3 regions of the Streptomyces sp. bgisy027 genome follow, and region 1 is predicted to be linked to each of the others. Evidence: predicted binding sites of a transcription regulator. Region 1 holds the regulator's gene; each other region holds the start of a gene.

Region 1 (9,889 bases):
CGGACGCCTGCTGATCGCCGCGGGCGCCGTGGCCTGCCTCGGGCTGGTCGCCGACGTGCGGCGGGTCAAGGCGCGCTTCCTCGTCGGCGGTACGGCCGTGGCGGCGGCCTGCGTGGTGCCGTACGGCGACACGGGCATCCTGCTCGGGCTGGTCGCCGTCGGCTGGATCGTCCTCGTCGCCGTCGGCTTCAAGGCGCTGGACCACGCGGACGCCCTGGTCGGCACCGTCGGGGTGCTCACCGCCTTCGGTGTCGGCATCTGCGCGGCGGCCGAGGTGATGGACGAACTCGCCGTGCTGCTCAGTGTGCTGGCCGCCGCCCTGACCGGGTTCCTCATGCACAACTGGCACCCCGCGCGGATCGGCCTCGGGGCCACCGGCTCCCTGTTCGTCGGGTTCGTGCTCGCGTCCTCGGCCGTGATGACGCGCGCCGGGCTCGATCCGGTGTCGAGCGCGGGCGTGCTGTACTCGCTCACCGCCCTGGCCACCGCCGACGTCGTACTGGTGGCACTGTCGCGCCGACTGGCCGGACGCCCGCTGCTGCGCCGCGGACCCGACCATCTGGCCCACCGGCTGCGCCGGATCGGGCTCACTCCGCAGGGCGTGACCGTACTGCTGGGTGTCGCGGCCTTCTGCGGGGTACTCGTCGGCGTCCTCGTGCACCTGGGATGGATGGCGCGCTCCGGGGCGCTGTGGGTGGCGGTGGTCGCGCTGATCGCCGTCTTCGCGCTGCTGCACATCAAGACCTACGGACCTCGGCGTCAACCGAGAGTTCCGGTGCAGGACTCCGCGCGAGTCTCGGACCGTGTGGCGTCCTCGCAGGTCGGAGCCCAGTTGCGTGTAAGGAACGGATAAGAGTTGAGTGGGGTCGACTCAGCTCTGTTGACCCATATCGAGCCGTCGTGCACACTTGAGTCCGTTCCACTCAAGTCAGCTGGAGGAATCAACCATGGCACGTGCGGTCGGCATCGACCTGGGCACGACTAACTCCGTCGTCAGCGTTCTGGAGGGCGGCGAGCCCACCGTCATCACCAACGCCGAGGGTGCCAGGACCACGCCGTCCGTCGTCGCCTTCGCGAAGAACGGCGAGGTGCTGGTCGGCGAGGTCGCCAAGCGCCAGGCGGTGACCAACGTGGACCGGACCATCCGTTCGGTGAAGCGTCACATGGGCACCGACTGGAAGATCGAGCTGGACGGGAAGCCGTTCAACCCGCAGCAGATCTCGGCGTTCATCCTCCAGAAGCTGAAGCGTGACGCCGAGGCCTACCTGGGCGAGAAGGTCACGGACGCGGTCATCACCGTCCCGGCCTACTTCAACGACTCCGAGCGCCAGGCGACGAAGGAGGCCGGCGAGATCGCGGGCCTGAACGTCCTGCGCATCGTCAACGAGCCGACGGCCGCCGCGCTGGCCTACGGCCTCGACAAGGACGACCAGACGATCCTCGTCTTCGACCTCGGTGGCGGCACCTTCGACGTGTCCCTCCTGGAGATCGGCGACGGCGTCGTCGAGGTGAAGGCCACCAACGGTGACAACCACCTCGGTGGTGACGACTGGGACCAGCGCATCGTCGACTACCTGGTCAAGCAGTTCCAGGCCGGTCACGGCGTGGACCTCAGCAAGGACAAGATGGCCCTCCAGCGCCTGCGTGAGGCCGCCGAGAAGGCCAAGATCGAGCTGTCCTCGTCCACCGAGACCTCGATCAACCTGCCCTACATCACCGCCTCCGCCGAGGGCCCCCTGCACCTCGACGAGAAGCTGACCCGCGCGCAGTTCCAGCAGCTGACCGCGGACCTCCTGGAGCGCTGCAAGACCCCGTTCTTCAACGTCATGAAGGACGCCGGCGTCTCCATCGACGAGATCGACCACGTCGTCCTCGTCGGTGGCTCCACCCGTATGCCCGCCGTCGCCGAGCAGGTGCGCGAGCTGACCGGCGGCAAGGACGCCAACAAGGGCGTCAACCCGGACGAGGTCGTCGCCATCGGCGCCGCCCTGCAGGCCGGTGTCCTCAAGGGTGAGGTCAAGGACGTCCTGCTCCTCGACGTGACCCCGCTGTCCCTCGGCATCGAGACCAAGGGCGGCATCATGACCAAGCTCATCGAGCGGAACACGACGATCCCGACCAAGCGGTCCGAGATCTTCACCACCGCCGAGGACAACCAGCCCTCCGTGCAGATCCAGGTCTACCAGGGCGAGCGAGAGATCGCGGCGTACAACAAGAAGCTCGGGATGTTCGAGCTGACCGGTCTGCCGCCGGCCCCGCGCGGTGTCCCGCAGATCGAGGTCGCCTTCGACATCGACGCCAACGGCATCATGCACGTGACCGCGAAGGACCTCGGCACGGGCAAGGAGCAGAAGATGACCGTCACCGGTGGCTCCTCGCTGCCGAAGGACGAGGTCAACCGGATGCGCGAAGAGGCCGAGAAGTACGCGGAGGAGGACCACGCCCGCCGCGAGGCCGCCGAGTCCCGCAACCAGGGCGAGCAGCTCGTCTACCAGACGGAGAAGTTCCTCAAGGACAACGAGGACAAGGTCCCAGGCGAGGTCAGGACCGAGGTCGAGGCCGCCGTCGAGGAGCTGAAGACCGCCCTCAAGGGCGAGGACACCGCCGAGATCCGCACCGCCACCGAGAAGGTCGCCGCGGTCTCCCAGAAGGTGGGCCAGGCCATGTACGCCGACGCCCAGGCCGGTCAGGCCGCGGGCGGCCCCGAGGGTGCCGCCGGCGGCAAGGCCGACGACGACGTCGTGGACGCCGAGATCGTCGACGACGAGCGCAAGGACGGTGTCGCGTAATGACGGAGGAGACCCCGGGCTTCGAGGAGAAGCCCGACGTCCCCTCCGGCGCGACCCCTGACGACGCCGAGCCGAAGGCCGCAGCCTCGCCGAACAGCGAGGGGGCGGCCCCGGCCGGGGACGGAGCAGCAGACGCCGGTCTGGTGGCCCAGCTGGACCAGGTCCGTACGGCGCTCGGCGAGCGCACGATGGACCTCCAGCGGCTCCAGGCCGAGTACCAGAACTACCGCCGCCGCGTGGAGCGCGACCGGATCACGGTCAAGGAGATCGCCGTCGCGAGCCTCCTGACCGAGCTCCTGCCCGTGCTCGACGACATCGGCCGCGCACGGGAACACGGCGAGCTCGTCGGCGGGTTCAAGTCCGTCGCGGAGTCGCTGGAGACCGTCGCGGCGAAGATGGGTCTGCAGCAGTTCGGCAAGGAGGGCGAGCCCTTCGACCCGACGATCCACGAGGCGCTGATGCACTCCTACGCGCCGGACGTCACCGAGACGACCTGCGTCGCGATCCTCCAGCCGGGGTATCGCATCGGCGAGCGCACCATCCGCCCCGCGCGGGTGGCCGTGGCCGAGCCCCAGCCGGGCGCGCAGACCGTCAAGGAGGAGTCTGCCGCCGAGGCGGCCGACGACAAGGAGAGCGGTGGCCCGGACGAGGGCTGACGTTTCAGACGCGACGGGAAAGGAGGGACGTCGGGGATGAGCACCAAGGACTTCATCGAGAAGGACTACTACAAGGTCCTCGGCGTCCCCAAGGACGCCACCGAGGCCGAGATCAAGAAGGCGTACCGGAAGCTCGCCCGCGAGAACCACCCGGACGCCAACAAGGGCAACGCCAAGGCGGAGGAGCGTTTCAAGGAGATCTCCGAGGCGAACGACGTCCTCGGCGACCCCAAGAAGCGCAAGGAGTACGACGAGGCACGCGCCCTGTTCGGCAACGGCGGCTTCCGCCCGGGGCCGGGCGGCGCGGGCGGCGGTTCCTTCAACTTCGACCTGGGCGACCTCTTCGGAGGCAACGCCCAGGGCGGGGGCCAGCAAGGAGCCGGCGGCTTCGGCGGCGGACTCGGTGACGTCTTCGGGGGCCTGTTCAACCGCGGCGGTGCGGGCACCACCCGTACCCAGCCCCGGCGCGGCCAGGACATCGACACCGAGGTCAGTCTCAGCTTCACCGAGGCGATCGAGGGTGCGACGGTCCCGCTGCGGATGTCCTCGCAGTCGCCGTGCAAGGCGTGCGCGGGCACCGGCGACAAGAACGGCACGCCCAGGGTGTGCCCGACCTGCGTCGGCACCGGCCAGGTGGCACGGGGTTCGGGCGGCGGCTTCTCGCTGACCGACCCCTGCCCGGACTGCAAGGGGCGCGGCCTGATCGCCGAGCACCCGTGCATGGAGTGCAAGGGCAGCGGCCGGGCGAAGTCGTCGAGGACCATGCAGGTCCGCATCCCCGCCGGGGTGTCGGACGGCCAGCGCATCCGGCTGCGCGGCAAGGGCGCGCCGGGAGAGCGCGGCGGCCCGGCCGGCGATCTGTACGTCACCGTGCACGTCGACGCCCACCCGGTGTTCGGCCGCAAGGAGGACAACCTGACGGTGACCGTCCCCGTGACCTTCACGGAGGCGGCCCTCGGCGGCGAGGTCAGGGTTCCCACCCTGGGCGGACCGCCGGTCACCCTGAAGCTGCCGCCCGGCACGCCCAACGGCCGCACCATGCGGGCGCGGGGCAAGGGCGCGGTCCGCAAGGACGGCACCCGCGGAGACCTCCTGGTCACCGTCGAGGTGAGTGTCCCCAAGGACCTGACGGGGAAGGCTCGTGACGCGCTTGAGGCGTATCGCGAGGCCACCGCGGGCGAGGACCCGCGGGCGGAGCTGTTCCAGGCCGCGAAGGGAGCATGACGGAGATGGACGGTCGTCGACGCGGTGACAATTTCCGCGGTCCTTATGAACTGACCGAGGAGACCCCGGTCTACGTCATCTCGGTGGCGGCCCAGCTCTCCGGCCTGCACCCGCAGACACTGCGCCAGTACGACCGTCTGGGCCTGGTGTCCCCGGACCGCACCGCCGGCCGCGGCCGCCGCTACTCGGCCCGCGACATCGAACTGCTCCGCCAGGTGCAGGCGTTGTCGCAGGACGAGGGCATCAACCTGGCCGGCATCAAGCGCATCATCGAACTGGAGAACCAGGTCGCCGCGCTCCAGTCCCGGGTGGCGGAACTCCAGTCCGCCCTGGAGGGCGCGGCGGCGGCGATGCAGCAGCGCGAGGCGGCGGTACACGCGTCGTACCGCCGCGACCTGGTGCCGTACCAGGAAGTGCAGCAGACCAGCGCACTCGTGGTGTGGCGCCCGAAGAAGCCGAAGGACTAGGCGGACGCGCACGGACAGGGGCCCGGAGGATTCTCCGGGCCCTTTCGTGCGCCGTCGGGGCCTGCCGTCGGCCACCGGCCGTCGGCGACCGTCGCAGAGCTCCAGTGAGGCGCTCTGCGTGCTCTGGCGGCCGTAGGCGTCCACGGCGTACACCTCGGCGACGCAGGGGCCGTCGAGAGCAGGGTGCCCGCGGCGGTCGTGCGTCTGGCTGAGTTCATTCGATCCTCTGGTCGAGTGCGGGGCAGCGGCGGGCGCTGCCCTCATCAGGACCCGTGAGGAATGGGGTTGGTTGTACGGATCTTGGTCGCGTGCTCGATCAGGGTTTGGTGACGGGGTTGTAAGGGGTGTCTGGAGGCGTTCCGCTCCGTCTTCACATGATCAGCGGAGCGTGGTGTTGCGCACTCGTTAAGTGATTCCGCTTGACGCTGGGGGCCGTCGGCGCGTTGGCTTTTCAGTCATCTGGGCGCGTTGGCGCGCCCGTGTCCCGATGGCACCAGAAGTGAGCTTCTCTATGCGTCCCTTGCGCCCCCTGCGCCGCACCGCCACCGCCGTGGCCGCCGCGTCCACGATGACCCTCTCGCTGGCCGCGTGCGGGGCACTGGGCGTCACCGGGGACAGCAGTGAGGCGAGTCCGACCAAGGGCGACGACATCACCGTCGGGCTGTTGCTGCCGGAGACGGCGAACACGCGCTACGACAAGTTCGACTACCCCATCATCAAGAACAAGGTCGAGGAGCTGACCGACAAGCAGGGCAGGGTCGTCTACCTCAACGCGGACGCGGACGCCTCGAAGCAGGCGAGCCAGCTCCAGAAGATGATCGACGACCGCGTCGACGTGATCCTGCTGGACGCCGTCGACTCGCACGCCATCGCCGACGGGGTGAAGAAGGCCAAGGACGCCGGCATCCCGGTCATCGCCTACGACCGCCTGGCCGAGGGCCCGATCGACGCGTACGTCTCCTTCGACAACGAACTCGTCGGTGAGGTCCAGGGCCGCACGCTCCTGGAGGCGATGAACCCGGTCGACTCCTCCGACAAGATCGTCATGATGAACGGCTCGCCCACCGACCCGAACGCGGGGCAGTTCAAGGCGGGCGCGATGTCCGAGCTCAAGGGCGTGGTGGACATAGCCAAGACGTACGACACCAAGGACTGGAAGCCGGAGAACGCCCAGGCCAACATGGCCGAGGCGATCAAGGCCGTCGGCGTCAACAACATCAAGGGCGTCTACTCCGCCAACGACGGCATGGCCGGCGGCATCATCAAGGCCCTCCAGGCGGCCGGCGTCACCGAGCTGCCGCCGATCACCGGCCAGGACGCCGAACTGGACGCCGTGCAGCGCATCGTGAGCGGCGAGCAGTTCATGAGCGTGTACAAGTCGTACCCGCAGGAGGCCGAGAGCGCCGCCGAGATGGCCGTGGCCAAGGTCCAGGGCCACGACATCCAGTTCGACTCGCTCACCCAGGACCAGGTCGACAGCCCGACCGACAAGGACATCCCGGCGCTGCTGGTCCCCGTGGTCGCCCTGACCGGGAAGAACATCAAGGAGACCGTCGTCGCCGACGGGATCTACACGGTGGACGACATCTGCACCTCCGAGTACAAGGCGGACTGCAGCTCGCTCAAACTGAGGTAACACCTTTCTCCGCGCCAAGTGCCGCCGGGGCGCTGCCCCGGCGGCACTTGGCTGTCCGCGCACCGTCCGCCGGCCGGGCCGTACCGGTCGCCCGCGCGTTGACGTCGTATGCGATTTCTTGTTCGCGAACTCCCCGGGGACGCCCCGGCCCTCGGCGTGCCCGCCAAAGGCCGGAAATGCACCCCCAGCTTGTTGCAAGTCGACGTGCGGAGGCCCGTGGATAACGGGGCGAACCGGTATCTTACGGCGGCCGTCCCGGCAGAAGCCGTGTTGCGGAGCACGGCCGGTCCGCGCATAGTTGCGCTGCGGAAGCGCGAGCGAAACCGCGGGGCCGACAGGGCCGAGCACGGTGGGTCCGCCGACCGGGCCCCGCCCTGCCGGTGCGTCCCGGCAGGGGTGTCGACACCGCGCTCCGGAGGTGAGCGAGCCGGCGACAGAGGCAGGAACCGGGGGTGGATGGGCGATGGCCGGGCACGGGGCGCAGGAGCATCCACACGGTGCCGACCGGCTGTGCGAGGCCGGGGACCGGGTGTACTCCCGGGCCGTACGACGCGGCCGTGTGCCGCGCCAGGACGCGGATCCGGTGCCCTGCCTGCTGGAGTTGGCGCTGCTGCACCCCGACCCCGACGACATGGACTGGCTGGTGCCGACCTCGCCGCAGGAGGTCATGACGCGGCTGCTGCGCGGGGTCTACGACGAGGTCAGCGCGAGCCAGCGGCGGATGGGCTCGGCGGTCGCGGCCTTCGAGTGGTACGCCGCGCTCGGCCCCCAGCCGTCACCGGTGTCCGGCACCGACACCGCCATGCCGGCATCGGCCATCCGGGTCCTGGAGGGCGACTCGCGCATCCAGGGCGCACTGGACGAGGCGACGCAGGCGTGCACGACCGAGGTGCTGACCGTGCAGCCCGGTGGCATCCGGCCCGAGCACGAGCTGACGGAGGGCCTGCACCGGGCGATGGCGCTGCGCGGGCGGGGCGTGCGGATGCGCGACCTGTACACGCATGTGGCCCGGCACGGCCAGGGCCTGCTCAACTACCTGGAGCTGATGGGCGACTCGGTGGAGGCCCGCACGCTGGACGAGGTCATCGACCGGCTCATCCTGTTCGACCGCACGGTGGCCTTCATCCCGGCGAACGCCGACCGCACGCTCGCCCTGGAGCTGCGGCATCCCGGGCTCGTGCACTACTTGGTGACGGTCTTCGAGCGGCTGTGGCGCCTCGCGATCCCGCTGACGGCGCCGCTCCCCGACACCGGCATCGAGGGCATCTCGCACCGCGAGCAGTCCATCGCCGCGCTGCTCGCGGAGGGCCACCAGGACGCGGTGATCGCGGAGCGCCTGGGGATAAGCGTCCGCACGTGTCGCGCCCACATCGCCCGGCTCTCGGAGACGCTGGGGGCTGCCAGCCGTACCCAACTCGGGGTGCGGATAGCGCAGGTGGGGCTGGATCGGTCGTGGGCTTCTTCGTCGGAGGCGGCGGTGATCAGGGTCGCGGGGTTTCCCGCAGGTCAGGGGCTGCCGGGTCAAGAATCCCCGACCGGCCTATGAGGTAGCCGAGTTGGGCCCGGCTCTCGCTGCCCAGCGTCGCCGCGAGCTTGGCTATGTGGACACGGGCGGTGCGGATGTTCATGCCGAGGCGGTCGGCTATCGACGCATCGGTGTGTCCCTCGACCAGCAGACTCGCGATGGCGCGCTGGCGCGGGCTGACGCCGTTGAGGGCGGGCGGCTGGACGGCTTCCGGGTACATGGGTGTGGCCAGGCGCCAGAGGCGGTCGAAGGTGGTGGCGAAGTAGGACACCAGGGTCGGGTGCCGGACCTCCAGGGCGGCGGAGCCGGCCGATTCGGCGCGGATGAAGGCGATTTCGCGGTCGATGACGACGAGTCGGTCGGTGACCTCGTCGAGCGTGCGGACCTCCGCGTCGCCCCTGAGCTGCTCGTAGCGGCCCGTGACGGCGGCGGAGTGGCGCTGGGTGTGCTGGTAGAGGGCGCGGATGCGGCCGCCCCGGTCGAGCAGGGCCTGATCGCGGTCCAGGGAGGCGGCCAGCCGGGCGGCGGGGTTCTGCCCGTTGTAGGGCTGGATGGCGAGGAGCTCGCGGCGGGCGTCGGCCATGGCCTCGCCGATGGCCTCGTTGATCCGCTCGGGGCCCCGCCGGAGGCAGATGGCCGGTGGGTCCGCCGGCGCCGTCGTCCGTCCGCCGATCCGCATGAGCGGCTCGAAGGTCTCGGCCAGCCGCTCCCCGCGCCGTCGCTCGTCGGCGACACGGTCCTCGGAGACCCGCAGCAGCCTGTGGAGGGCGAGAGCGGGCGCCACGGGCTCCAGCCGGTCCAGGTCCTCGACCGTGGGCTGGAGCAGGCCGAAGTCGATCAGGCAGGGCACTTCGTACACGTCCGGGGCATCCACGTACCCCTCGCGCAGGGCCTGGGCGTACAGCCGCAGCCCCGGCTCGCACATGTCGTCCGCTCCGTGGCTGTGTGCCGGTGCGTTCACGCGTCGTTCTCCCCTGCGGTTCACTGCTCCTGTTCCAGGATCCCCGACTGTGCGATGAGATAGCCGAGCTGTGCGCGGCTGCCGCTGCCCAGCGAGGCGGCGAGTTTCGCAATGTGCGCGCGGCAGGTGCGGACGTTCATACCCAGCCGACGGGCTATGGCCTCATCGACGTGTCCCTCCACGAGCAGCTTGGCGATGGAGTGCTGGATGTCGGTGATGCCGTCGGGGGCCGTCTCGTACGGGGCGCCGGCGGTCAGCGGGACCGCGCGGTTCCACATGAACTCGAAGACCTTGATCAGGTAACGGATGAGCCCGGGGTGACGCAGTTCCAGGGCTACCTGCTGGTCGTCCCGGGTGGGGATGAAGGCGACCGACTCGTCGCAGATGATGAGCCGCTCCACCAGCTCGTCGATCGTGCGGTACTCCACTTTCCCGTTGGAGAGCTGGGCGACGTAGGCCAGCTTTTCCGGGTTGTAGCGCGCCGTGTGCTGGTAAAGGGTTCGTATCCGCGCGCCTCGTTCGATCATCGGGCGATCGCGCTCCAGCCCCTGGAGGAGCTGGTGCTCGGAGAGACGGTTGCTCGGCTGGACCGTGAGCATCTCGGTGTGGCACTGGGCCGTGGCCAGATTGA
Region 2 (9,889 bases), on a different contig from region 1:
GACCAGGTCGATGGCGAGGCCGAAGTTGATGTGCTCCGGCTTGACCAGGGTCGGCTTGCCGTCCTTCTCCGCGAAGGAGTAGTTCATCGACGGCATGGCCTTGATGGCCTGCACCATCGCGTACCCGATCAGGTGCGTGAAGGAGATCTTCCCGCCCCGGGCGCGCTTCAGGTGGTTGTTGATGACGATGCGGTTGTCGAAGAGCAGCTTCACCGGGACCGCGCGCACGGACGTGGCCGTGGGCACCTCCAGCGAGGCGTTCATGTTCTTCGCGACCGCGGCGGCCGGGCCGCGCAGCGTGACGAGCTCGGGGCCCTCGGCGGAGGCGGTGGCGGGCTCGGCCTTCTTCCGCTGAGCGGGCTTCGCGGCCGGAGCGGGCGCGGCGGGCTTCGCCGGAGCGGCGGCCGGGGCCTGGGCGGCGGGCGCGGGCTGCGCGGCCGCGGGGGCCGGCGCGGGCACCGACGGAGCGGCCGGAGCGGCCGGGGCGGGCTTGGGGGCCGTGGTGGTCTCTGCGGCCCCCGCGGCCGCAGTGCCCGCCGGCGCCGCGGCGCCGACGCCGGGCTTGTAGTCGGCGAAGAAGTCCCACCAGGCTCGGTCTACCGAATTCGGGTCCTGGAGGTACTGCTGATAGATCTCGTCGACGAGCCACTCGTTCGGACCGAACGCGGCCGCGGGGTTCTTGCCCGCTTGGTCGGTGTCGGTCGAGATGCTCGAGTTACTGGGGGACTGTGGCGACACGGCGGCAACCGCCCTCTTCCGCTTCACAAGGTGATGGACAGCGGGAATAAAGGCTACGCCCCCATGGCCGGGAAGGTCAGGTCGAGCAAGGTCATCGTCGCGTAAGTCACATCAGAATGCGTGTTTCGGGCCCGGAAATGGCGGGAAACAAGCGTGGTTCCGCTTCAGAAGGGATGGGGGCATCGAGACCCGGCGCACCAAAAGCGCAGGTCTGGACCTGATCACGCGTGTCCGTCAGGCAGGACGACGTGGATCTTGAGACTCCGCTTCGAACTTTACGTCAACTTTGAACGGAAGACTGCCCTGGAAGTGTGACAAGAATCCGGCAACCCCGATCGGATTCGGCCACGCCGATCCCGCCTCCGTGCAGATCCACGGCCCAGCGCGCGATGGCCAGCCCGAGCCCCGTGCCGCCGTCGCTGCCCGGCCCGTGCGGCCGGCGCACCGCGCCCCGGTTGAAGCGCTCGAAGACCTTGTGCCACTCCGACTTCGGGATGCCCGGACCCTCGTCCAGGATCTCCAGCTCCAGCGACTCCGGGAGCGGCCCGCGCCGCGCCTTCACCGTCACGCGGCCGTGCGGCGGGCTGTGCTTGATCGCGTTGTCGATGAGGTTGGCGACGACCTGGTGGATGCGCTCGGGGTCGGCGTGCGCGGTCAGCTCCGGCGGGGAGACGTCGAGGTGCAGATGGACGTCCGTACGGGTGTGGCTGCCTGAGCCGGAGGCCATCCCGCCGCGCGCGGAGGCGACCATGTTGGCCTCCTTCAGTACGCCGGAGAGGTACGGCCAGACCTCGAAGCGCCGCATGCGCAGCGGTACGACGCCGTTGTCCAGGCGGGACAGGTCCAGCAGGGTCTCCACGAGCCGGCCGAGGCGCTCGGTCTGCTTCAGGGCCGTGCGCATGGTCTCGGGGTCGGCCTCGGCGATGCCGTCGACGACGTTCTCCAGGACGGCCCGCAGGCCCGCGATGGGGGTGCGCAGCTCGTGCGAGACGTTCGCCACCAGCTCCTTGCGCTGCTGGTCCTGGGCCTCCAGCTCGTCGGCCATCAGGTTGATCGTCTCGGCCAGGTCGCCCAGCTCGTCCCGGCGGTTCTCCTTCACCCTGCGGGTGTAGTCGCCCTGCGAGATGGACCGTGCCACCGTGTTCATCTCGTCCAGCGGCGCGGTGAGCGAATGGGCCACGAACTGCGTAATGAGCAGTGTGGCGATCATCGAGAAGACCGTGATGAAGCGGAGCTCCGTCTGCGTGCGCACCGCGATCATCGACAGCCCGGTGGTGATCAGCACCGAGACGACGACCAGAGTGCCCAGCTTGGTCTTGATCGAGAACGGACTGACGCCGCCCCAGGGCTCCCCGGGGCCTCTCCGCGCGGCCGGCCCGTCGCTCATGGCGTCGGTGTCTCCAGGGCGTAGCCCACGCCGTGCACCGTGCGGATCCGCTCGGCGCCGATCTTCCGGCGCAGCGCCTTGATGTGGCTGTCCACCGTCCGGGTGCCGGAGGCGTCCGCCCAGTCCCAGACCTCGGCGAGCAGCTGCTCGCGCGAGAGGACCGCGCGCGGCGTGTTCGCCAGGCACACCAGCAGGTCGAACTCGGTCGGCGTGAGGTGGACGTCCTCACTGCGCACGCGCACCCGCCGCTGCGCGTGGTCGATCTCCAGCTCGCCGAGCCGCAGGATGCCCGACCGGGGGGTGGTGGCGGCCAGCGCGGCCCGCTCGACGCGGCGCAGCAGCACGTGCACGCGTGCCGCCAGCTCCCGCATCGAGAACGGCTTGGTCATGTAGTCGTCGGCGCCCACGCCGAGCCCGACCAGCATGTCGGTCTCGTCGTCGCGCGCGGTCAGCATCATCACCGGGACCGGCCGCTGGGCCTGTACCCGACGGCAGACCTCCAGGCCGTCGAAGCCGGGCAGCATGATGTCGAGGATCAGCAGGTCGGGCTGCCATGCCTCGGCCGTGTCGACCGCCGCCGGACCGTCCCCGGCCGTCTGCACGAGGAATCCCTCGGCACGCAGGCGGGCCGCGATGGCGTCCACGATGGTCGGATCGTCCTCGACCACGAGGACCCGGCGCTGCGCGCCCGGGGTCGCCGCCGTGCCGTTGTGGGAGGTGTGTGTCTGCTCCATCGCCCGCCCCAAAGTTGCTTTCCGGAATCCGTGGGGTGATCCCGCTGACTGGCTATGCCTGCTCATGCTTGCGATTGACGCTTGAATGATCCGCGTCAGGGAAGCAGAGTACGGGGAGTCACCGCGCCTCGGCTATCCAGGTCGTACGGCAAGGTGCACGACGTCCGGAACGCCCCGGGCAACGGGGATCTCTTCGGTACGCACCTGTTGGAATCCGGCATTACGCAAGGTTTCTTCGAATTCCGGAGAGGGCTGTGCGGACCATACCGCGAGTACCCCTCCCGGCCTCAACACCCGTGCGCAGGCGGCGAGTCCGTCCCGTGAGTAGAGACTCTCGTTGCCCTCGGTGACAGTCCATGCGGGGCCGTTGTCGATGTCGAGACACAGTGCGTCATACGTGTCGGAAGTCTCATGTACGTACCCCACGAGATCCGTTTCCAGAATCTCGGTGCGCGGGTCGGCGACGGCACCGGCGGAGAAGTCCGCCAAGGGTCCGTCGAGATGCCAGCCGATAATCGCGCTCTCGCGCTCGACGACGGCGATCCGTCCCGGGCGGGGATCAGCGGCGGCGTGTGCGAGCGAGAAGCCGACGCCGAGTCCGCCGATCAGCAGGTGCGGCGCCGGCCGTCCGTCCAGCGCGATGAGCGCGGCGTCGACCAGGAGCCGCTCCGAACGTCCGTCGGAGGTGTCCATCAGGAAGCAGCCGTTCGCGATGATCTGGAGCAGCTCGCCGTGCCGCCGCAGCACGATCTCGCCGTGCGGGCCCTCGCGGCGGTCCAGGACTTCCGGGATGTCGTACGAAGTGGGCATCCGGCCATCCTCGCAGCTCAACTCGGGCCGCCCCAGGGGAATACCGCGGACGGCGAGCCCGGGCCGCGGCGGCACAGGGGGCTCCGCTCTGTCTCGGGGAGTACCGCGGGTGTTCCAGGTTGACGCAGGCCGGCTGCGGCGGCGCCGGGCGTGCGTTGGCGCGTGCGCGTCCTGTAGCGACGCGAGAGCTTCTTGAGAGGTTGCCGAGAATCGGCTGTCGTGTGGCGAGGGTCACAGACATGGGGGCGAGGCGGGCCGACGCCGAGGGGAAACGGCGGTAGCGCCTCAGGCGTGGACCGAGGGGAAACGGAAGGAGCGCCTCAGTGTGGAACGGGCCGTGGCCGCGGATGCGACGGGGCCGGCCCCGGGGCGGGCTCCTTCGGGTGGGGCCGACCGTACCCGCGACGTGGTCGGCGGTACCGGTGACGCGGTTCTTCCCGATGCGGCCGGGCTGCCGGACGGGACGGAGCGGCAGCGGATGCCCGTGGGTGCGTCCGCCGTGTCCTGGCCGACGCAGGCCTGGTCGGGGCCGGGGTCGGCGCGGGCGCACGTGCGGTCGTGGCTCCGCGTGCCCCGAGCCCTCGCCCTCCGCCCCTGGCGCCTGCTCCCCACCCCCACCGGCACACCCTTCACCTTCGCCTGCTCACCTTCACCTACGCCGTCGCCCTGACGGTGACCTCGCGGTTGACCGCGTACGCCGACCCCGCCCTGGTCCACGCCCTCCACCATGGCTGCTCCGCCCGTGGCTGCGGTGGCCGGTGATGGCGCTGTTCGGCGCGCTGCCGGTCCACGACCTGCTCGGCCTCGCCGACCCGCTGACCCTCTTGGGGCATCTGATCGCCCTGGTCATCGGGGTGGGGCTGTGGCCGCTCGTGCGGCGCCGGCACGTGGCCTCCGCGCGCTGAGCCTTCCGCATCCTGCACGCGCGCTGACCCGTCCGGGGGTCCGGAAAGCTCTGGGCCCCGTCGGGCGTTCACGTACAAAAGCCGAGGTCACGGCCTGTGGTGCGGCTGATCGCTCACAGCGAACGGAGGCCGGGGAACATTCGAGCCACCCCAAGCATTGAGTCGGCATAGCTCAACTTGACTGCCGAAGGGGAGATCATGGCTTCGACGTCCACTTCGCTCACCCTGCCCGTGCTGCCGCTCGACGACGAGGTGGTGCTGCCCGGAATGGTGGTCCCTCTGGACTTGAACGACGCCGATGTACGCGCCGCGGTGGAGGCCGCCCAGGCCGCCGCCCGCTCCACACCCGGGAAGCCCCGGGTGCTGCTGGTGCCACGCATCGACGGGACGTACCCGGGCACCGGTGTGCTCGGAACCGTCGAACAGGTCGGCCGGCTGGCCGACGGCGACCCGGGCGCCCTGATCCGCGGTCGCGGCAGGGTGCGCATCGGCGCCGGGACGAACGGACCGGGTGCCGCCCTGTGGGTCGAGGGAACGCGCATCGACGAGAGCGTGCCCGAGCGGCTGCCCGGACAGGTCGGCGAACTGGTGAAGGAGTACAAGGCCCTCGCCACCGCCTGGCTGCGCAAGCGCGGCGCCTGGCAGGTCGTGGACCGGGTGCAGGCCATCGACGACGTCTCCCAGCTCGCCGACAACTCCGGCTACTCGCCGTTCCTGACCACCGAGCAGAAGATCGAGCTGCTGGAGACCACCGACCCGGTCGCCCGCCTCAAGCTCGCCACCCAGCAGCTGCGCGACCACCTCGCCGAGCAGGACGTCGCCGAGACCATCGCCAAGGACGTCCAGGAAGGCGTCGACAAGCAGCAGCGCGAATTCCTGCTGCGCCGCCAGCTGGAAGCGGTCCGCAAGGAACTGCGCGAGCTGAACGGCGAACAGGACGGCGAGGAGTCCGACGACTACCGCGCCCGCGTGGAGGCCGCCGACCTGCCGGAGAACGTCCGCGAGGCCGCGCTCAAGGAGGTCGACAAGCTGGAGCGGTCCAGCGACCAGTCCCCCGAGGGCTCCTGGATCCGCACCTGGCTGGACACCGTCCTCGAGCTGCCGTGGAACGAACGGACCGAGGACGCCTACGACATCCAGGGCGCCAAGGGCGTACTGGACGCCGAGCACGCCGGCCTGGAGGACGTGAAGGAGCGGATCACCGAGTACCTCGCGGTGCGCAAGCGCCGCAGCGACCGCGGCCTGGGTGTCGTCGGCGGCCGGCGCGGCGGTGCCGTGCTGGCGCTGGTCGGCCCGCCCGGCGTCGGCAAGACCTCGCTCGGCGAGTCCGTCGCGCACGCGATGGGGCGCAAGTTCGTCCGGGTCGCCCTCGGCGGCGTCCGGGACGAGGCGGAGATCCGCGGTCACCGGCGTACGTACGTCGGCGCGCTGCCCGGCCGGATCGTCCGGGCCGTCAAGGAGGCCGGTTCGATGAACCCGGTGGTCCTCCTCGACGAGATCGACAAGGTGGGCTCCGACTTCCGCGGCGATCCCGCGGCGGCTCTCCTGGAGGTCCTGGACCCGGCCCAGAACCACACCTTCCGCGACCACTACCTGGAGGTCGAACTCGACCTGAGCGACGTGGTGTTCCTGGCGACGGCGAACGTCATGGAGGCCATCCCCGAGGCGCTCCTGGACCGGATGGAACTGGTCCGTCTCGACGGCTACACCGAGGACGAGAAGATCGTCATCGCCCGTGACCACCTGCTCCCGCGCCAGCTGGAGCGGGCCGGCCTGGACAAGGACGAGGTCGCCATCGGCGACGACGCCCTGCGCAGGCTCGCCGGCGAGTACACGCGCGAGGCGGGCGTCCGCAACCTGGAGCGCTCCGTCGCACGACTGCTGCGCAAGGTGGCCGCCCAGCACGAACTGGGCGACCGGAAGCTGCCGTTCACGATCGGCGAGGACGACCTGCGCGCGCTGATCGGCCGGCCGCACCACGTGCCCGAGTCCGCCCAGGACCCGGCGGAGCGCCGCACCGCGGTGCCCGGCGTGGCCACCGGTCTCGCGGTCACCGGCGCCGGCGGTGACGTGCTGTTCGTGGAGGCGTCGCTGGCCGACCCGGAGACGGGCGCGGCGGGACTGACCCTGACCGGCCAGCTGGGTGACGTGATGAAGGAGAGCGCACAGATCGCCCTGTCCTTCCTGCGCTCCCACGGCGCCGAACTCGAACTGCCGGTCGCCGACCTCAAGGACCGGGGCGTGCACATCCACTTCCCGGCGGGCGCGGTGCCGAAGGACGGTCCGAGCGCCGGCGTCACGATGACGACGGCACTGGCGTCGCTGCTCTCGGGCCGGCTGGTCCGTACGGACGTGGCGATGACGGGCGAGGTCTCGCTGACCGGCCGGGTCCTCCCGATCGGCGGTGTGAAGCAGAAGCTGCTCGCGGCGCACCGCGCGGGTGTCACGACGGTCGTGATCCCGAAGCGCAACGAGCCCGACCTGGACGACGTCCCGGCCGAGGTGCTGGACAAGCTCGACGTCCACGCCGTGACCGACGTCCGCCAGGTCCTGGAGCTGGCCCTGGCGCCGGCCACCGACGGCGCCGCCCCTGAGGTTCCGGTCGCGGCGTGACGGACGCGACCGGACAGGCAAGGCCCGGGTCCCGTGAGGGAGGCCCGGGCCTTCGCCGCGACAGGGGGGGTAGGGCCTGTTGCGGAAGTGGCGCCTGCCGCGCGACGCCCGGCACGTCCTCCGGCCGCACCGCCCGAAAGCCCGATTACGCCCGGTACGAGGGCTTCCGGGCGGCACATCGAGAGGACGCAGCGAACGCCGTGCGACCGCCCTCCGGGCGACGACGCCACTTCCGCACCAGGCCCTATCCGTTGGCGAGCGCCACGACCCTGTCGAGGGCTCCGTTGAATCTGTTGTGGTCGCCGACGGTCGGGCCGGAGGACGTGTACTGCCACATCGTGTAGTAGCTCCAGCCGGCCGGGAGTTCCCCGACCGCGGCGGCGTACCGGGCGACCCACAGCGGGTTGGCGGTGGCGAAGCCGCTGTGGTTGCCGGTGCACTGCTTCCACCAGCTCGTCGCCGTGTAGATGACGGCGTCGCGGCCGGTGCGGGCCTTGTACCGGTTCAGGAAGTCGCGGATCCACGTGACCATCGCGGACGTGGTCTTGCCGTAGCAGGCGTCGCCGTACGGGTTCCACTCGATGTCGAGGACGCCCGGCAGGGTCTTGCCGTCGCGGGACCAGCCACCGCCGTGGTCGACGAAATAGTTGGCCTGGGTTGCGCCATTGGTGGTGTCCGGGGTCGCGAAGTGGTAAGCGCCGCGGATCATTCCGACGTTGTAGGAGCCGTTGTACTGCTGGGCGAAATAGGGGTTGGTGTAGTAGGTCCCCTCGGTGGCCTTCACGTAGGCCCACTTCACCCCGCTGTTCCACAGGGTCGACCAGGCGACGTTGCCCTGATGGCTGGAGACGTCGACGCCTTCGGTCTGAGCGGCCAGCTCAGAGACGAGGGCACCGTCCACGCCGTCGTGGGCGGCGACGCCCATGCCCATGTGCGCGGAGCCGCGGGGCGGGGTGTCGTCGGCCGACGCGGAGGCGGGCCGGGTGGTCAGCACGAGGAGGGTCAGGGTCAGGACGGCTGCGAGCAGAGCCCCGGCGACATGGGTGTGCCGGGGGCGGAGCGGTTCGGGTCTGTGCACGTGCATAGCGTGCCTCCGAAGGCTCGGTGACGCTCGGTGGGGAAATCGCGCGAGTCCGTGACCGACCGTCGCCGGACGGGTGTGGCGTGGGCATGCCAGTCACGTTTCTGACAGAGAAGCTAGGGAGCGAGAAGAGCAGGTGGAAGGGGGTCCGGAGGCTGCCGTTGGTCTACGCCTGCGAAATACTGACGGAGCTGCGGCAATGACGGCGGTTGGCGGAAACTTTCAGGACCGGGAAATCGAGGCAGGGGCTGACGTGCACGAAGACGGAAACGGTGACGGACCGCGAGTTGGTTCCGGCATGTCCGGTGGTGGTCTGGACCAGCCTGAATTCCTTGACCTGGAACGCGAGTTGACGGTCCTGTTCCGGCGCGCCCGGGCCAAGCAGGGCGAGATGGCCCGCGAGGTGCACCCCGATCTGGAGTCCGCCGCGTACGGCCTGTTGGTCCGTCTGGACGACGCCGGCCGCCAGCGGGCCACCGAACTCGCCGCCTACATCGGCGTCGGCAAGGCCACCATGTCCCGGCAGCTGCGCGCCCTGGAGGACCTGGGCCTGGTCGCCCGCGAGCCGGACCCGGCCGACGGGCGGGCCTGGCTGGTGCACCTCACGGAGGTGGGACGCGGCCGGGTCGCCAAGGTCCGCGACGCCCGGCGCGCCCGCTACGTCGAGCAGCTCTCGCACTGGGACCGCCGCGAAGTGGCGGAGCTGGCCCGACTGCTGAACCAGCTCAACCTGGGGATGGAGAAGTAGGAGACGGAGAAGTAGGAGACGGAGAGAGGCAGGGGAGAAGCAAGGGAGAAGCAAGGGGCGGCTCAGAACTCGACGTACACGACCGTCGCGTCGTCGTGCGTCTTGCTCCGGCGCAGATACGTCCGCTCCTCCGCGTCGGCCGCCTCCAGCGCCCGCACCCGGTCCACCAGGGCCCGCGCCCCCTCCTTCCGGATGAACCGGAACAGGTCCTCCCAGTCCCCCTCCCGGAACTTCTCCACCCACCTCGCCGCACCGTCCGTGAGTGCGGCCAGCGCGCGGACGTCGGTCCGCGGCAGCACCCCGGTCACCGCACGCGCCGCGACCGACGGATCCGCCGCGGCCGTGAAGAAGCCGCCCTCCTTGTTGCGGACATGAGCGTCGATCAGGGCGTCGGTGGCGAGGGAGGCACGCGGGAGGCGGGACAGGCGGTCGTCCAGGTACGGCGTGATCGCGCCGCCCGGGGACTCCGTCAGCAGGACCGAGTCCGACAGGACCAGGTACTCCACCGTCTCCGCCGACCAGCGCGCCAGAACCACGGTTGCCTGCGGTGTTCGTGGGTGAGAAAGGTCACAGGTTTGCGAGTGTGCCTCGGCGGTACGCGTGATGGCGCGGGCCAGGGCGTCCGCGAGAGGAACATCGGGGAGTGAAACGGTCAGTTCGGTCAGGGCTCCGCCGAGCCGCGCGGTGAACCAGGGGACGGAATGCAGACAGCCCGTCTCACCCCGCGGCGGGGTCACTCCGTCCAGGACGACCAGTGCGCCGCCCTGTCCCGAGGCGGGAAGGCCGACACTTGCGAAGTCCTCGTTGAGGCGGGCCGGAACGCCGGGCTCCGAAACAAGCTCAGTTCGCATCCGGTCAGTCTGCACGAGCCCT
Region 3 (9,889 bases), on a different contig from region 1:
GCGCCGTGACTCCATGCTCGGCGAGCCCGTCAAGAAGCGGCCCTGGCAGTGGGCGCTGGAGTGGTTCATCACCTCCTACCCGCTGCTCGGCGGCATCGCGGCCGGCATCAAGCTGATCGCCGACGCCGAACTCGCCCGCGCCCACGGCATCGCCGTCGCCGCCGTCAACGCGGAGGCCGGCGAGATCTACATCAACCCGCTGCGCCAGTTCGAGCCCGAGGAATGGCGGTTCATCCTCGCCCACGAGATGCTGCACGCCGCCCTGCGCCACGGCGACCGCTGCGGCACCCGCGACCCCTACCTGTTCAACGTCGCCTGCGACTACGTCATCAACGGCTGGCTGCGCGAGATGCAGGTCGGGGAGATGCCCCAAGGGCTGCTGTACGACCAGGAGATGACGGGCCTGTCGGCCGAGGAGGTCTACGACCGGATCGCCGGCGACCTGCGCCGGATGCGCCGTCTGGCCACCCTGCGCGGCAAAGGCGTCGGCGACGTCCTCGGCGCCCCGCTCGGCGCACCCGGCGACTACGTCGACCTCGACGAGTTCTACCGCCGGGGCCTGTGCCAGGGCCTGGACCTGCACCAGCAGCACGAGCGCGGCTTCCTGCCCGGCGGCCTGGTCCAGGAGATCCGGGCGCTCAGCCATCCGCCGCTGCCCTGGGACGCCCGACTCGCCCGCTGGTTCGACGAGTTCGTGCCCCGCCCGGAACCCGTGCGGACGTACGCGCGGCCCTCGCGCCGCCAGGCCTCCACACCCGAAATCCCGCGCGCCGGCCGCTACTTCCCGCCCGAGGAGATCGCCCGCTGCACCTTCGGCGTGGTCCTGGACACCTCCGGGTCCATGAGCGCCGGCCTGCTCGGCAAGGCGCTCGGCGCGATCGCCTCGTACGCCGAGGCGCGGGACGTACCGGCGGCACGCGTGGTGTTCTGCGACGCGGGGCCGTACGACGCCGGATATGTGCCGGTCACCGACATCGCCGGACGGGTGCGGGTGCGCGGCCGCGGCGGCACGGTTCTGCAGTCCGGCGTCGATCTGCTGCTGCGCGCCGACGACTTCCCGCCCGGCGCACCGGTCCTGGTCATCACGGACGGCTGGTGCGACGTGCTGCGGGTGCGCCGTGAGCACGCGTACCTGATTCCCCCGGGCCGTCGCCTGCCGTTCACCCCACGTGGGCCGGTCTTCCGGGTGAGTTGAGCCGGAGTGTGATCGGATGGGGGCCACGGACCCCGGAAACGGGCCCCCATGCGAAAGGAAGAATCGTGGCTACCACGCGCTCCGCACACACCGTCTGGGAAGGCAACCTGCTCGAGGGCAACGGTGTCGTCAACTTCGACTCGTCCGGCGCCATCGCCGCGCAGCCGGTCACGTGGGCCTCGCGCTCCCAGGACGCGAACGGCAAGACCAGCCCCGAGGAGCTCATCGCCGCCGCGCACTCCAGCTGCTTCTCCATGGCGCTGTCGCACGCCCTGCACGGCGCCGGCACGCCCCCCACCAAGCTTGTCACGTCGGCCGATGTGAACTTCCAGCCGGGTGAGGGCATCACCGGGATCCACCTCACCGTGGAGGGGACGGTTCCCGGTATCGACAACGACACGTTCGTCGCGGCCGCGGAGGACGCCAAGAAGAACTGCCCGGTCAGCCAGGCGCTGACGGGGACGACGATCACGCTGTCGGCGAAGTTGGCGTAGCGCCGACGGGGAGCGGCGGTAGGTCGTTCTTCGTCCGCTGCGCCGTCGTGGCTTGTCGCGCAGTTCCCCCGCACCCCCTGGGGGGCGGCCCTCCGGGCCTGCCCCCCGACCCCTGAGCGCCCGCTCAGCCGCCGTTTGGTACCCGCCCCCCGGGTCACTCGCCCCATTGACAAGAGCCCACTCAAGTTTTGTGCTGGAGTTCAAGGGGTGCCCTGGCGGAAGGGGACAGTGATGGCACGCGCGGTCGGGATCGATCTCGGGACCACGAACTCGGTGGTCGCCGTTCTGGAGGGCGGCGAGCCCACTGTCGTCGCCAATGCGGAGGGGGCCAGGACCACACCGTCGGTCGTCGCCTTCGCCAAGAACGGCGAGGTGCTCGTGGGGGAGGTGGCCAAGCGGCAGGCGGTGACGAACGTGGACCGCACCGCGCGCTCCGTGAAGCGGTACATGGGCGACGGGAGCTGGCGTTTTCCCGACCGGGGCGACATCGACGGCACCCGCTACCGGGCCCAGGAGCTGTCGGCCCGGGTGCTCCAGAAGCTGAAGCGGGACGCCGAGTCCTATCTCGGTGAGGACGTCACCGACGCGGTGATCACCGTCCCCGCCTACTTCGACGACGCCCAGCGGCAGGCCACCAAGGAAGCCGGGGAGATCGCGGGCCTGAAGGTCCTCAGGATCATCAACGAGCCCACGGCCGCCGCCCTCGCCTACGGCCTGGACCGCGGCGAGGAACAGACGGTGCTGGTCTTCGACCTCGGCGGCGGCACCTTCGACGTCTCGCTGCTGGAGATCGGCGACGGCGTCATCGAGGTCAAGGCCACCAACGGCGACACGCACCTCGGCGGCGACGACTGGGACCAGCGGATCGTCGAGTACCTGGTCAAGAAGTTCAAGGGGCAGAACGGCATCGACCTCGGCAACGACAGGATGGCGGTCCAGCGGCTGCGCGAAGGCGCCGAGAAAGCCAAGATCGAGCTGTCCAGCTCCTCCGAGACCACGATCAACCTGCCCTACATCACCGCCTCCGCCGAGGGCCCCCTCCACCTCGACGAGAAGCTGACCCGCGCCCAGTTCCAGGAGCTCACCGCCGACCTCCTCGACCGCTGCAAGACCCCCTTCCACCAGGCCGTCAAGGACGCCGGCATCAAGCTCTCCGCGGTCGACCACGTCATCCTCGTCGGCGGCTCCACGCGGATGCCCGCCGTCACCGACCTCGTGAAGGAACTCACCGGCAAGGACCCGCACAAGGGCGTCAACCCCGACGAGGTCGTGGCCGTCGGCGCGGCCCTCCAGGCCGGCGTCATCCGCGGCGACGTCAAGGACGTCCTCCTGCTCGACGTCACCCCGCTGTCCCTCGGCATCGAGACCAAGGGCGGCATCATGACCAAGCTCATCGAACGCAACACCACGATCCCGACCCGGCGTTCGGAGATCTTCACCACCGCCGCCGACAACCAGCCCTCCGTCGGCATCCAGGTCTACCAGGGCGAACGCGAGATCGCCTCGTACAACAAGAAGCTCGGCGTCTTCGACCTCACCGGCCTGCCGCCCGCCCCGCGCGGGGTGCCGCAGATCGAGGTCGCCTTCGACATCGACGCCAACGGGATCATGCACGTCTCGGCGAAGGACCTCGCGACGGGCCGCGAGCAGAAGATGACCGTGACGGGCGGCTCGGCGCTGCCGAAGGACGACATCGACCGGATGATGCGGGAGGCCGAGCAGTACGCCGAGGAGGACCACAAGCGCCGCGAGGCCGCCGAGACCCGCAACCAGGGCGAGCAGCTCGTCTACCAGACGGAGAAGTTCCTGCGCGAGAACGAGGACAAGGTCCCGGCGGACACCCGGGCGGAGGTCGCTTCGGCGATCAAGGAGCTGAAGGAGCAACTGGAGCAGAACGCCGAGACGAACGTCCTGCGCACCGGCATCGAGAAGCTCGCCGCCGTCAGCCAGAAGATGGGCCAGGCGATGTACGCCCAGTCCCAGCAGGCCCCCTCCGACAGCTCGGCCGACGCCGACGCCGGCACCGCCACCGGCGCCGAGCAGAGCGCCGAGCAGGACGACGACGTGGTCGACGCGGAGATCGTCGACGACGACAAGGAACAGCGGGACCGGAAGGGCGGAGCGGCCTAGGAACCCGCCTTCTCCCAGCCGCGCCGCTCCGGCCGCGGCCCCAGCTGCTCGGGGTCGCGGCTGCGGTAGACCAGGTACGGCCGGAACAGGTACTGCACCGGCGCACTGAACATGTGCACCAGCCGCGTGTACGGCACCAGCGCGATCAGCGCCATGCCGACCACCGCGTGGATCCGGTACAGCACCGGCACGCCCGCCATCCGGTCCAGGTCGGGCTGGAGGGTGAACAGGCTGCGGGCCCAGGGGGCGATGGACTGCCGGTAGTCGTAGCCGTCGCCGGAGACATGGGTGAGCTTGGCGGCCATGCCGAGCACGATCGCGCCGAGCAGGACGACGTACATCAGCTTGTCGTTGGCCGTCGTCGCCCGGAACACCGGCACGTTCGTGCGGCGCCGGTAGATCAGCAGCACGATCCCGGCGACGGTCAGGGCGCCGGCCGCGGTACCGCCGTAGAGGGAGAACAGGTGGTGGGTGTGCTCGCTCACGCCGGGCGAGTCCGTCCAGGACGCCGGGACGAACAGGCCCACCAGATGGCCGACCAGCACGAACAGGATGCCGTAGTGGAAGGCGGGCGAGGCGATGTTCAGCAGCCTCGACTCATGGACCTGGGAGGAGCGGGTGGTCCAGCCGAAGCGGTCGTAGCGGTGCCGCCAGACCAGGCCGGCGACCAGCAGGGCGAAGGTGACGTAGGGCAGGACGCCCCACAGCAGCGTGGTCATGGTCGCACCCCCGTGCGTTCGGTCGGCAGTGTGGCGCACACCGCGTCCAGGACGGACGCGTACGGTGTGCCGGAGTCGGTGAGCCGGGAGCGGAGCTGCTCCAGGCACTCGCGGTGCTCCAGCAGCAGACCGGTGTCGCCGGTGCGGGCCGCGAACTCCAGTACCGCGGGCAGGAAGTCGGGCAGTTCCTCGCCAGTGAGCTCCAGGCCGTGAGTGCGGTAGACCTCCTTGAAGCGCAGCAGCGACATGCCGCGCCGCCGGGTGTCCCCGTCGAGCCACCAGGTCAGATAGAGGCTGTGCCGGTTGTCGAAGTCGAAGACCTGGACGTAGTGCGCGGCCAGTTCGTCCGGCGGGGTGAGGGCGGCGTGGTCGGTGAACTCCCGCAGCTGCGGGGCGGCTTCGCGCAGCAGCGGCAGGCGCGCGCGGAAGTCGTCGTCCGGATAGGTCAGACAGAGTGCGGCCGCCTGGTACAGCACCTCGAAGGACGGCATCACGCCTCCTCGGTGTTGGTCGTGCGGGTGGGTCCGGCGGCGTCGGCCGCGTCGTCGGAGGTCTGCCGCCCGCGCAGGGTGTGGAAGTTCTCGACCGACACCAGCGGCAGCAGCCTGCGGCCGCCGGAGTCCTGGCCGAAGGGGCCGTCCCCGCCCATCCCGGGCCCGCCCTCGTAGTCGAGGCTGCACCCCCTGGGCAGCGCCGACTCCTCCAGGCGCCGGGCGTCCGCGACCGCCGCCGTGGGAATGACGTACCGGTCCTCGTACTTGGCGACCGCCAGCAGCCGGTACATGTCCTCGATCTCCCCGGCCGCCATCCCCACGGCGGCCGGCACCGAGGGATCCGGTTCGTCGCCGAGGTTGATCGCCCGCATGTGGGAGCGCATCGCGGCGAGCCTCTCCAGCGAGGAGCGGACCGGACCGATGGCGCCGGCCGTGAACATCTCCGCCAGGTACTCCAGCGGGATGCGCAGCGTGTCGATCGCGCCGAACAGGTTCCCGGCGTCCTCCCCGTCGTGCCCGGTCTCCGACAGCGCGTCCACCACCGGCGACAGCGGCGGGATGTACCAGACCATCGGCATCGTGCGGTACTCCGGATGCAGTGGCAGCGCCACCCGGTACTTGGCGATCAGCGCGTACGCGGGCGAGCGACGGGCCGCCTCCAGCCAGTCGTAGGGGATCCCCGCCTCCTCGCACGCCCGCCGCACCTCGCGGTCCTCGGGGTCGAGGAAGACGCCCAACTGTGCCTCGTACAGGTCCCGTTCACGCGGAACGGAGGCCGCGGCCGTCACCCTGTCCGCGTCGTACAGCACCACCCCGAGGTAGCGCAGCCGGCCCACGCACGTCTCCGAGCAGACCGTCGGCAGGCCGACCTCGACGCGCGGATAGCACATCGTGCACTTCTCCGCCTTGCCGGTGGCGTGGTTGAAGTACACCTTCTTGTACGGGCATCCGGTCACGCACATCCGCCAGCCCCGGCACCGGTCCTGGTCGACGAGGACGATGCCGTCCTCCGCCCGCTTGTACATCGCCCCCGACGGGCATGACGCCACACAGGACGGGTTCAGGCAGTGCTCGCAGATGCGCGGCAGATAGAACATGAAGCTCTGCTCGAACTCGAACCGCACCTTCTCCGAAGCCTGTGAGCGCGTGCGCTCCACCATCGGGTCGAGGTCGCCGTAGGCGGGGGCGCCGGCGAGGTTGTCGTCCCAGTTCGACGACCACTCGATCTTCATCGGCTTGCCGTCGAGTCGGGAGATGGGCCGGGCCACCGGGTAGTCGTCGCCGAGGGGAGCGTCGGTGAGGTTCTTGTAGTCGTAGGTCCAGGGCTCGTAGTAGTCCTTGATCTCCGGGAGTTCGGGGTGGGAGAAGATCCCGGCGAGCTTGCGCAGCCGGCCGCCCGCCTTCAGCTTCAGCGCGCCGCGCCGGTTCAGCTCCCAGCCGCCGCGCCAGACCTCCTGGTCCTCGTAGCGGCGCGGATAGCCCTGGCCGGGGCGGGTCTCGACGTTGTTGAACCAGACGTACTCCATGCCACGGCGGTTGGTCCACGCCTGCTTGCAGGTGACCGAGCAGGTGTGACAGCCGATGCACTTGTCGAGGTTCATCACCATGGCGATCTGGGCCATCGGACGCATCAGTACTCGACCTCCTGGCTGCGACGGCGGATCACCGTGACCTCGTCGCGCTGGTTGCCCGTCGGGCCCAGGTAGTTGAACGCCCAGGACAGCTGGGCGTAGCCGCCGACGAGATGGGACGGCTTGAGGATCAGGCGGGTGAGTGAGTTGTGGATGCCGCCCCGTCGGCCGGTGGCCTCCGTCTTCGGGACGGCGACCGTGCGTTCCTGCGCGTGGTGCATGTAGACGGTGCCCTGCGGGATCCGGTGCGAGACGACGGCCCGCGCGACGACCACGCCGTTGCGGTTGACCGCCTCGATCCAGTCGTTGTCGGCGACGTCGATCGCGTCCGCGTCCCGCGGGGACATCCAGATGTTCTGCCCGCCCCGCGAGAGCGCCAGCATGAACAGGTTGTCCTGGTACTCGGAGTGGATGGACCACTTGTTGTGCGGGGTGAGGAAGCGGACCGTCACCTCCCGCTGTCCGTCCGGGCCGAGTCGCGGTTCGCCGAACAGCTTGTTCATGTCCAGCGGCGGCCGGTACACGGGCAGTGCCTCGCCGAGCTCGTGGATCCAGTCGTGGTCGAGGAAGAAGTGCTGGCGGCCGGTGAGGGTGTGCCACGGCTTGAGGTGCTCGGTGTTCAGCGTGAACGCGGTGTAGCGCCGCCCGCCCGACTCGCTGCCCGACCACTCCGGCGAGGTGATCACGGGCACCGGCGCGGCCTGGGCGTCCGCGTACGTGGTCCGCCTGCCCTCGTGCCCGGCCGCCAGGTGCGCCATGTCCTGCCCGGTCCGTTCCTCAAGGGTGCGGAAGCCCTGCGTGGCGAGGCGGCCGTTGGTGGTGCCGGACAGGGCGAGGATGGTGTTCGCCGCCTTCACGGCCGTGTCGAGCAGGGGGCGCCCGTCACCGGTCGCGCCGTTCAGCAGCCGCAGGTCCTCGACCTCCTCGTCCGGGCGGAGCGTGATGCCCTTGGCGGGCAGGCCGAGTCGCTCCGCCAGCGGGCCCAGCGAGGCGAACCTGGCGCCGATCGCGGTGTAGTCCCGCTCCACGACCGTCAGGTTCGGCATGGTCCTGCCGGGCACCGGATCGCACTCCCCGCGCCGCCAGTCCAGGGCCACCCCGCCCGGCTGCGCGATCTCACCCGGGGTGTCGTGCTGGAGCGGGGTCGCCACCAGGTCCTTGCGTACGCCCAGATGGTCGACGGCCAGCTCGCTCAGCCGCTCCGCGAGCGCCTTGAACGCCTCGAAGTCGGTGCGCGCCTGCCACGGCGGATCCACGGCCGGGGTGAAGGAGTGCACGTAGGGGTGCATGTCCGTGCTGGACAGGTCGTGCTTCTCGTACCAGGTGGCGGCGGGCAGGACGACGTCCGACAGCAGCGTCGACGACGTCTGCCGGAAGTCCAGCGACAGCAGCAGGTCGAGCTTGCCCTCGGGTGCCTCGTCGTGCCAGGTCACCTCCTTCGGCCGGACGTCCTCGGGGGCCTCCTCGGCCCGGAGCGACGACTGCGTGCCCAGCAGGTGCCGGGTGAAGTACTCCGCGCCCTTCGCCGAGGAGCCGAGCAGATTGGCCCGCCACAGCGTCACGATCCGCGGCCAGTTCTCCGGCGCGTCCGGGTCCTCGCAGGCGAACTTCAGGGTGCCCGCGCGCAGTTCCGCCACCACCCGCGACACGGCGTCGCCGAACACCTCGCCCAGCTCCAGCGGATTGCGGTCGAAGGTCGGATACGACGGCATCCAGCCCACGCGCGCCGACAGCGCCAGACAGTCCGCGCCCGTCATCCCGCGCAAGCGCCCCGCGCCCAGCGGCGAGGCGAGCGCATCGGCCGTGAACCGGTCGTAGCGCCACTGGTCGGTGTTGAGGAACCAGTACGCCGTGCCGATCATCTGCCGCGGCGGCCGCGACCAGTCCGACGCGGCCGCGAGCGTCGCCCAGCCGGTCGCCGGACGGCACTTCTCCTGGCCCACGTAGTGCGCCCAGCCGCCGCCGTTGCGGCCCTGGCAGCCGGTGAGCTGGAGCAGGGCGAGGAAGGCGCGGTAGATCGTCTCGGAGTGGAACCAGTGGTTGGTGCCCGCGCCCATGAGGATCATGCAGCGGCCCTCGGACCGCTCGGCCGTCCGCGCGAACTCCCGTGCGATCCGCACGCACTTGCGCGCCGGGACGGACGTGTGCGCCTCCTGCCAGGCAGGGGTGCCGGGGGAGTCGGCGTCGTCGTACGACGCGGGCCAGCGGCCCGGCAGCCCCGGCCGTGCCACCCCGTACTGGGCGAGCAGCAGATCGAAGACCGTCGTCACCAGCGGGCCGTCCGCACCGCCGAGCTTCGTCACCGGGACGCCCCGGCGTATGACGTCCCCGCGGCCCTGCCCGTGCGGCCCGCCCTCGGTGTCGAAGCGCGGCAGCAGCACCTCGACGCCCGCGGACACCTTGCTGCCGTACAGGCTCAACCTCGGCTGCACATCGCCCAGTTCGAGGTTCCAGCGGCCCTTGCCCGACTCGGTCCAGCGGAAGCCCAGGGAGCCGTTCGGGGCGACCGCGCGACCCGACACCTCGTCCAGCACGACCGTCTTCCACCCGGCGCCCTCGTCCTCCTGCCCCAGGTCCGAGGCCCGCAGGAACTTCGCGGGGACGTAGGCAGCGTCGCGTTCCTCCAGGGTGACCAGGAAGGGCAGGTCGGTGAACTTGCGTACGTAGTCCGCGAAGAACGGCGTCTTGCGGTCGACGAAGAACTCCTTGAGCACGACGTGCCCCATGGCGAAGGCCAGCGCGCCGTCGGTGCCGGGGTGCGGGTGCAGCCACTCGTCGGCGAACTTGGCGTTGTCGGCGTAGTCGGGCGCGACCACCACGACCTTCTGGCCGCGGTAGCGGGCCTCCGCCATCCAGTGCGCGTCGGGCGTGCGGGTCACCGGGACGTTCGAGCCCCACATCATCAGATAGGCCGCGTCCCACCAGTCGCCCGACTCCGGTACGTCGGTCTGGTCGCCGAAGACCTGCGGGGAGGCGACCGGCAAGTCGGCGTACCAGTCGTAGAACGACAGCATCGGGGCGCCGATCAGGGAGTGGAAGCGGGCGCCCGCCGCGTGCGACACCATCGACATCGCCGGGATGGGGGAGAAACCGGCGATGCGGTCGGGGCCGTGGGTCTTGATGGTGTGCACATGCGCCGCGGCGACCAACTCGACCGCCTCGTCCCAAGTCGCCCGCACCAGGCCGCCCTTGCCGCGCGCCCGCTGGTACGCGCGGCGGCGCTCGG

What was found. Region 1 encodes HspR, which represses chaperone genes until heat shock. Its sites were predicted from a motif close to TTGAGNNNNNNNNNCTCAA; they were not measured.
Region 2: the regulator HspR is predicted to act here: its motif matches at 4,732-4,750, upstream of lon (endopeptidase La).
Region 3: the regulator HspR is predicted to act here: its motif matches at 1,856-1,874, upstream of dnaK (molecular chaperone DnaK).

The regions. Positions count from the first base shown of each region.
Region 1 is NZ_JBYIVZ010000019.1:159,001-168,889, forward strand. It holds gene AC3ETA_RS21375 (MraY family glycosyltransferase) at 1-853, shown strand, start outside; gene dnaK (molecular chaperone DnaK) at 948-2,789, shown strand; gene grpE (nucleotide exchange factor GrpE) at 2,789-3,445, shown strand; gene dnaJ (molecular chaperone DnaJ) at 3,482-4,669, shown strand; gene AC3ETA_RS21395 (heat shock protein transcriptional repressor HspR) at 4,675-5,136, shown strand; gene AC3ETA_RS21400 (sugar ABC transporter substrate-binding protein) at 5,648-6,772, shown strand; gene AC3ETA_RS21405 (helix-turn-helix transcriptional regulator) at 7,236-8,318, shown strand; gene AC3ETA_RS21410 (helix-turn-helix transcriptional regulator) at 8,254-9,258, opposite strand; gene AC3ETA_RS21415 (helix-turn-helix transcriptional regulator) at 9,279-9,889, opposite strand, start outside.
Region 2 is NZ_JBYIVZ010000003.1:159,795-169,683, reverse strand. It holds gene AC3ETA_RS04490 (multifunctional oxoglutarate decarboxylase/oxoglutarate dehydrogenase thiamine pyrophosphate-binding subunit/dihydrolipoyllysine-residue succinyltransferase subunit) at 1-738, opposite strand, end outside; gene AC3ETA_RS04485 (HAMP domain-containing sensor histidine kinase) at 1,019-2,125, opposite strand; gene AC3ETA_RS04480 (response regulator transcription factor) at 2,122-2,859, opposite strand; gene AC3ETA_RS04475 (spermidine synthase family protein) at 2,992-3,669, opposite strand; gene AC3ETA_RS04470 (hypothetical protein) at 4,431-4,574, shown strand; gene lon (endopeptidase La) at 4,773-7,187, shown strand; gene AC3ETA_RS04460 (lysozyme) at 7,432-8,271, opposite strand; gene AC3ETA_RS04455 (MarR family winged helix-turn-helix transcriptional regulator) at 8,522-9,016, shown strand; gene AC3ETA_RS04450 (protein phosphatase 2C domain-containing protein) at 9,079-9,867, opposite strand.
Region 3 is NZ_JBYIVZ010000006.1:63,011-72,899, reverse strand. It holds gene AC3ETA_RS08235 (vWA domain-containing protein) at 1-1,195, shown strand, start outside; gene AC3ETA_RS08230 (OsmC family protein) at 1,261-1,689, shown strand; gene dnaK (molecular chaperone DnaK) at 1,921-3,819, shown strand; gene narI (respiratory nitrate reductase subunit gamma) at 3,816-4,538, opposite strand; gene narJ (nitrate reductase molybdenum cofactor assembly chaperone) at 4,535-5,029, opposite strand; gene narH (nitrate reductase subunit beta) at 5,029-6,663, opposite strand; gene AC3ETA_RS08205 (nitrate reductase subunit alpha) at 6,663-9,889, opposite strand, start outside.